DNA from 3 places in the Nonomuraea sp. NPDC050783 genome. Region 2 is predicted to be linked to each of the others. Evidence: riboswitches for the same ligand, from Rfam matches in the RefSeq annotation. Region 2 holds a riboswitch; each other region holds the start of a gene.
The links. A riboswitch is a leader RNA that binds a small molecule or an ion and turns the genes downstream of it on or off. The one in region 2 is predicted to bind S-adenosylmethionine.
Positions count from the first base shown of each region.

Region 1: linked by a shared signal. The riboswitch ahead of AB0H75_RS46485 (50S ribosomal protein L11 methyltransferase) and the one ahead of AB0H75_RS16505 (aminotransferase class V-fold PLP-dependent enzyme) in region 2 are both predicted to bind S-adenosylmethionine.
Region 3: linked by a shared signal. The riboswitch ahead of thrC (threonine synthase) and the one ahead of AB0H75_RS16505 (aminotransferase class V-fold PLP-dependent enzyme) in region 2 are both predicted to bind S-adenosylmethionine.

Region 1 covers NZ_JBFAHK010000036.1:36,791-38,982, forward strand. Annotated here, with positions in the region: gene AB0H75_RS46480 (DUF664 domain-containing protein) at 1-704, opposite strand, end outside; SAM riboswitch class I at 959-1,060, shown strand; gene AB0H75_RS46485 (50S ribosomal protein L11 methyltransferase) at 1,068-1,805, shown strand; gene AB0H75_RS46490 (RNA polymerase sigma factor) at 1,829-2,192, opposite strand, start outside.
Region 2 covers NZ_JBFAHK010000005.1:409,947-412,138, reverse strand. Annotated here, with positions in the region: gene AB0H75_RS16510 (DoxX family membrane protein) at 1-122, shown strand, start outside; gene AB0H75_RS16505 (aminotransferase class V-fold PLP-dependent enzyme) at 168-1,379, opposite strand; SAM riboswitch class IV at 1,515-1,630, opposite strand; gene AB0H75_RS16500 (TerC family protein) at 1,789-2,192, shown strand, end outside.
Region 3 covers NZ_JBFAHK010000017.1:200,149-202,340, forward strand. Annotated here, with positions in the region: gene thrC (threonine synthase) at 1-863, opposite strand, end outside; SAM riboswitch class I at 877-1,018, opposite strand; gene AB0H75_RS35885 (RNA polymerase sigma factor) at 1,098-1,652, opposite strand; gene AB0H75_RS35890 (trehalose-6-phosphate synthase) at 1,684-2,192, shown strand, end outside.

The DNA.
Region 1 (2,192 bases), on a different contig from region 2:
CTCTGGCCGGCCAGCACGCGCCGGAACCAGCGGCGCTCCACGTCGGCCAGGTGCCGCACCAGCCCCAGCAGCGACAGCGTCGAGGGCTCGACCGAGCGGCGCGCCAGCTCCGCCGGCACCCCCGCGCACTTCAGCCGCAGGGTCTCGCGCTGGGCCCGCAGCATGTCCAGCAGGAGGCGCCGCTCGTCGCCGGTCGCGGGCCCGCCGAACCGGCGATCGTGGCCGCCCGCGGGGAACAGGTCCCCCCTCCTTGCGCCGCCCGCGCCGGATCCGGACGGCCGCCGCGCCGGGGCGCCGTGCAGCGGCAGGTGCTTGGTCAGCGCGGTGACCCGGTTGCGCGGGCCGAGCAGCCCGACCGCGACGTACTCGACCTCCTCGCCGGGGGTGGCGGCGAGCGCGGTGAGGTAGTCGTCGTAGTCGCGGGCCCGCCGCGCCACCTCGTTGAAGCCCACGGCGACCAGGTCCTCCCGGGCGCGGGCCGTCCGGTGCAGCTCGCGCAGCTCCCCTGGCGTGCCGCTCAGCACGGGCACCGGATGCGGGTCCAGCCCGGCGTGCAGGCCGCCCGAGGCGTCCTTGGCGTCCTCCGGCGGCGGGCCGGGCAGCCGTACGCCCAGGCTCAGGCCCAGCACGGCGGCGGCGTTCACCGCCCACGCGTGCGGCAGGTCGGCACGGATGACGACGACCAGTTTCGTGGGCAGGGCCATGCGGGACTCGCCTTCATGATGAGCGGGACGGAAACGCCCAGAAACCTAGCCAGGTGACCGGCAGCCGGGGCTTCCCGGCGAACGTTCGGCCGGAAAGGAGGCCGCTGCGCCGATCGCGCCTGAACTTCGTTCGGCCCGCGCCGGGCCGCGCCGGCCGAATGGCCGCCCCGGCCTGCCGGAGCGCGGCGGGGCGTGCCGGGGCGTGGCGCGGCGTTTGACGGCGTGCGGCGTGACCTGGCAGGATCTGCGCCCGTCGATCATCCAGAGGACCCGAGGGACCTGGCCCCGCGACGGTCCGGCAACCTCCCCGGCGGAGATCCCCCGGGAAAGGTGCCAATGCCAGGAGACGATGAGGGAGTCTCCATGAGCACGTGCCTTGACGTTCCCGACCACGGCGCCCCGTGCCCCGGACCCGCGGGACGGGCACCCGGAAAGGACGGCGGGTCCATCGGCTACTGGGCCGCCGTGGGCCGGAAGCTGGAAGCCGGCCCGGGCGTGCACCGGCCGTCGGCCTTCTCCGCCCTCCTCGCCTCGACCATGCGCGACAGCCGCGACCATGTCGTCGTGGACGCGGGCTGCGGAGCGGGCCTGGTCACCCTGGCCGCCCTGGCCGCCGGGGCCCGGCACGTGATCGCCCAGGACCACGACGCGGCCGCGCTCGCCGACACCGCCCGCAACGTCGTCGCCCTCCTCGGGCCCGGGGCACGGGAGCGGCTGACGCTGTGGGAGGCCGACTGGCGCCTGCTCGCCCCGATGAGCGCCCACCTCCTGGCGGTCAACCCGCCGCAACGCCCGGCCGCGCTGCTGCCCCAGGTGCCGGCCGACCAGCGCCATCTCCACGACGGCGGCGGCGAGGACGGCCTGGACGCCCTCCGGCTGATCCTCGCCCATTCCAGCGCCCATCGGGTCCGCACCACCGCCGCCGCCGTCCTGGACCCGTCCCTGGCGAGGCACCCGAGCTGGACGGGGCCGCGGCTGCTCGCCGACGCCGAGCTGCCCTTCGACCCGGCCTGGCGCAGCCTCGTGCCCGGCCTGCGCGGGCGCGTCAACGTCTGGCAGTTCACCCGGGTGCCCGCGCCCGGGCCCCGCACCGCGCGATGAAGGCGCCGCCGCCGTCCGCCGGGTCACCCCGCGGTGTTCAGGCAGGTGGCCCGCCGCCGCCCCAGATGGGCGCGTTCGGCATCGGTACGGACCAGCCCCAGGGCGGCGTCGAACGCGGCCACCGCCTCCTCGCGCCGGTCCAGCCTCCACAACAGCTCGGCCCGCACCGCGGGAACCAGGTGGTTGGCCGGCATGACCCGCTCCAGGCCCTCGATGAGGCTCAGCGCCGCCTCCGGCGACCCCGCCTCGGCCACCGCGACCGCCCGGTTGAGCCGCACGACCGGTGAGCCGGTACGGCGTTCCAGCTCGGCGTACAGCCGGGCGACGCGCGGCCAGTCGGTGGCGCCCGTCGTGCTGTGCTCGGCGGCGATCAGCGCCTGGAGGTGG
Region 2 (2,192 bases):
GCGCGGGCACGCCCGGCCCGGGGACATCAGGCGCGGGCGGTCTCAGCGACGAGGACCGGCGCGACATCGACGCCCTGGTCGCCGACGACCAGCCCGAGCACCGCAGGCCGCCGAACCGCTGAACGCCCGACGCCCGCCCCTCGTGCCCGGGGCCGCGCCCGGGGCGCTCAGCGGGAGGCGATGTCCCGCAGCGCCTCGACCAGCCGGTCCACGTGCTCCTGCGTGGTGCCGATGCCGATGGAGGCCCGCACGGCCGACGCCGTGCCGTCCTCGCAGCCGCCGTCGGCCGTGCCCAGCAGGTGCCGGACGAACGGGTGCGCGCAGAACTTCCCGTCGCGCACCCCGATGCCGTACTCGCCGGACAGCACCTCGGCCACCTCGCGCGCCGGCCGCCCGGCGACGGTGAACGACACGATGCCCACCCGCGGGTGGTCCTCCCCCCACAGCGACAGCTCGCGTACCCCCTCGATCGAGGCCAGCCCGGCGCGCAGCCGCGCGAGCAGCCGCTCCTCCTCGCGCACCAGCGCCGTCCACCCGGTGGCGGTGAGCGCGTCGCAGGCGGCGGCCAGGGCGATCGCGCCCAGCACGTTGGGGGTGCCGGCCTCGTGGCGCGGCTCGGGGTCGTCGTGCCACTCGGCGTCATCCCCGACCGCGCGCACCGCGCCCCCGCCCTTCAGGTACGGCTCCCCGCCGGCCAGCCAGTCGCCGCGCCCCACCAGCGCTCCGGCGCCGAACGGCGCGTACAGCTTGTGCCCGGAGAAGGCCACGTAGTCCAGGTCGAGTGCGGTCAGGTTGAGCTGCCGGTGCGGGACGAACTGCGCGGCGTCCACCAGGATGCGCGCCCCGTGCCGGTGCGCGATGTGGGCGAGGGCGGCGATCGGCCACAGCTCGCCGGTGACGTTGGAGGCGGCGGTGACGACGAGCAGCTTCGGCCCGTCGATGGCGGCCAGGGCCCGGTCGGCGGCGCGGACGGCCTCGCCGGGGAAGGCGGGCGGGGCCAGGCGGACGGCGTCCGGCCAGGGCAGCAGCGAGGCGTGGTGCTCGGTGTCGAAGACCACGACGGTGGTGCCGGCGGGCAGGCAGCGGGCCAGCAGGTTGGTGGCGTCGGTGGTGTTGCGGGTGAAGATCACCGCGTCGCCGGGGCGGGCGCCGACGAACGCCCGGACGGTGTGGCGGGCCTGCTCGTACCGGGCGGTGGTGAGCTGGGAGGCGTAGCCCGCGCCCCGGTGGACGCTGGAGTAGGCCGGGAGCGCGGCGGCGACGGCGGCGCTGACCGGCTCCAGACAGGGCGCGCTGGCGGCGTAGTCGAGGTTGGCGTAGCGGACCAGCCTGCCGCCCTTGACCGGCACCTCCAGGTCGGCGCCGACCACGGCGGGCACGGCCCGCCCGCTCCCGGGAGCGGGGAAGGGGGAGGGGGCGGGGGTCTGGGCGGGGACGGCGTCGCCGGTGAAGATCGTCAGCGTGGACACGGCACAACTCCTCAAGGGTCATCGGACCCCTGGAGGCGACCACGGAGCCCGCGCTTGCCCGCCACACCTCGTGACGGACCAGGTCTTCACCCGGGGCACCCCGCCGCGGACGCGAGGGTTGCCGGCCAGCTAGCCGGGGCTTGTCGCTGGCGCTCATGACCTACGTCCCGCACTATAACCGACGCCCCACGGCGATACGCAAGTCCGCGAACTTATCCGGAGCCCGGCTCGTTGTGTCCGAAAAGTCAGTGCCCGGACGTTCAGTGCCTGGAAGTTCAGTGCCCTGGAAGGCCGGCCAACGCGTCATGGAGGTGTTCGGATGCTGGATTGGGTGACCGATCCGCAGATCTGGATCGGTTTCTTCACCCTGGTCGCCCTGGAGATCGTGCTGGGGATCGACAACATCATCTTCATCTCCATCCTGGCCGGGAAGCTGCCTCCCGAGCAGCGCGACCGGGCCCGCGTGCTCGGCCTGGCCGCGGCCCTGGTCAGCCGGCTGCTCCTGCTGCTCGCCCTGTCGTGGGTGGTGCGGCTCACCGAGCCGCTGTTCACGGTCCTCGGCCAGGAGATCTCGGGACGGGACCTGATCCTGCTGCTCGGCGGCCTGTTCCTGCTCGGCAAGAGCGTCACGGAGATCCACCACAGCATGGAGCCCGCGCACGGCAAGGACGGCAAGCAGGCCGCCGCGGCCTCCTTCGCCTCGGTGATCGTGCAGATCATGGT
Region 3 (2,192 bases), on a different contig from region 2:
TGCCCGGCCTTGTAGGCCGCCGACACCGGCGAGCACCCGGCCGCCTGCGCCCCGAAGATCTTGTAGGGGGTCTCCTCGACCAGGCCGAGCGCGATCAGCTCCTTGAAGCCCTTGTCGATCTTCGTGAGCTGCGAGCCCGAGGCGATCGGGATGACGATCTGCTCCGGCAGCCGCCAGCCGAGCTGCTCGGCGATCTCGTACGCGAGCGTCTTGGAGCCCTCGGCGTAGTAGGGCCGCAGGTTGACGTTGACGAACCCCCACTTGTCGCCCAGGGGGTCGCCGATCAGCTCCGAGCAGAACCGGTTGACCTCGTCGTAGGTGCCGTCGATGCCGATCAGCTTGCCGCCGAACACCCGGGCCATCGCGATCTTGGCCTCTTCGAGGTCGGCCGGGATGAACACGCAGGCGTCGAGCCCGGCGCGGGCCGCCGCGGCGGTGACCGCGCCCGCGAGGTTGCCGGTGGAGGAGCACGACAGCGTGTGGAAGCCGAAGGTGCGCGCCGCCTCGACGGCGATGGCGACCACCCGGTCCTTGAAGGAGTGGGTGGGGTTGCCGGAGTCGTCCTTGACGTGCAGGGACCTGAGGCCGAGCGCCCGCCCGAGGTTGCCGGCCCTGACCAGCTTCGTCCAGCCCGGGTTCATGTTGGGCTTGGTGGCCACGTCGGCCGGGACGGGCAGCAGCGCCCGGTAGCGCCAGATGTTGGCCGGGCCCGCGGCGATGTCCTCGCGGGTCACCCGGCCGTATTCGTAGGCCGCCTCCAGCGGCCCGAAACACTCCAGGCACGCGAAGCTGGGCCCGAGCGGGTAGCGGGCGCCGCACTCGCGGCAGGACAGAGCGACGGCAGGACCAAAGTCGTGCGACATGAAGCGAGGCCTTCCCTCATCTTCGCCCGCGGCCACCTTGACCGCGAACCGGAATTGGCACCTTGTCCCGGTCGGCCTCGCCAGGTCGCGAGTCGAAAGCCGGGAGGGTTGCCGGGGCTTCGCAGGGCCGGTCCCTCCACCCCTCTGGATGAGCAATATGAAGTTGTTGAACTGGACTCTACCCAATCAACTGTCCGAAATTACCACCCGTCTCAACATGTGGGACAACCCGTCTCAGCGATAGTCGTCACCCAGCACCGCCTGGACGTACTTGCGGGCCTGGTGGATGCGCGACTTCGCGGTGCCCAGGGGGATGCCGAGCTGCTCGGCCACCTCGTTGTAGTCGAGCTGCACGATGTCGCGCAGCACCAGCGCCTGCGCCAGGTCGGGCTTGTCGGCCTCCAGCGCCTCCATCGCGTCGAGCAGGTCGAGCCGGGAGCCGGCGATCACGCTGACCCGCCGCACGTCGGGCTTCTGCATCGGCAGCTCCTCGGAGGTCTGCTCGGCGGCCCTGCGCTTCAGCGACCGGTAGGTGGTGCGCGCGCAGTTGGCCGTCACGATGTGCAGCCAGGTGCTGAACCTGGCGCGGCCCTCGAAGCGGCCGATGTTGCGGGCCACGGCCAGCAGGGTGTCCTGTGAGGCCTCCTCCGCGTCCTGGTGATAGGGCAGGATCCGGGAGCAGTGGCGCATCACGTCGGGCTCGATCCTGGCCAGCAGCTCGCCGAGCGCGCGATGATCTCCGGCTGCGGCGGATCGGGCGAGTTCCTCGGTTAGCTCATCAAGCGCCATAGCTGGGATCCTATGATCGAAGGGAGCTTCGATGAACAGCGTCCTGGTGGCCTCCAACAGAGGGCCGGTCTCCTTCACCGTCTCCGACGACGGCGTTCTCATCATGAGGCGCGGCGGGGGCGGCCTGGTGAGCGGGCTGTCCGGCGTGGCCAAGAAGGACGGCGTGCTGTGGGTCTGCGCCGCGCTGTCCGACGACGACCGCAGCGCCGTGCGCGCCTCCCCCGGCGGCCGGCTCGACCAGGGCGGCTACGACACGGGCCCGCTGCGCATGCTCGACATCCCCGCGGCCACCTTCCACCGCGCCTACAACGCCGTGGCCAACTCCACCCTGTGGTTCGTCAACCACCTGCTCTACGACATCCCCAACGCGCCCAACTTCGGCGGCCGCTTCGGCCGCGAATGGGACTCCTACCGCGACTACAACGGCGCCTTCGCGCTCGCCCTGGCCGAGGAGGCCGGGCACGGCGCGCGGGTGATGGTCCAGGACTACCACCTGACGCTGACTCCCGCCATGCTCCGGGCCGAGCGGCCCGACCTGCG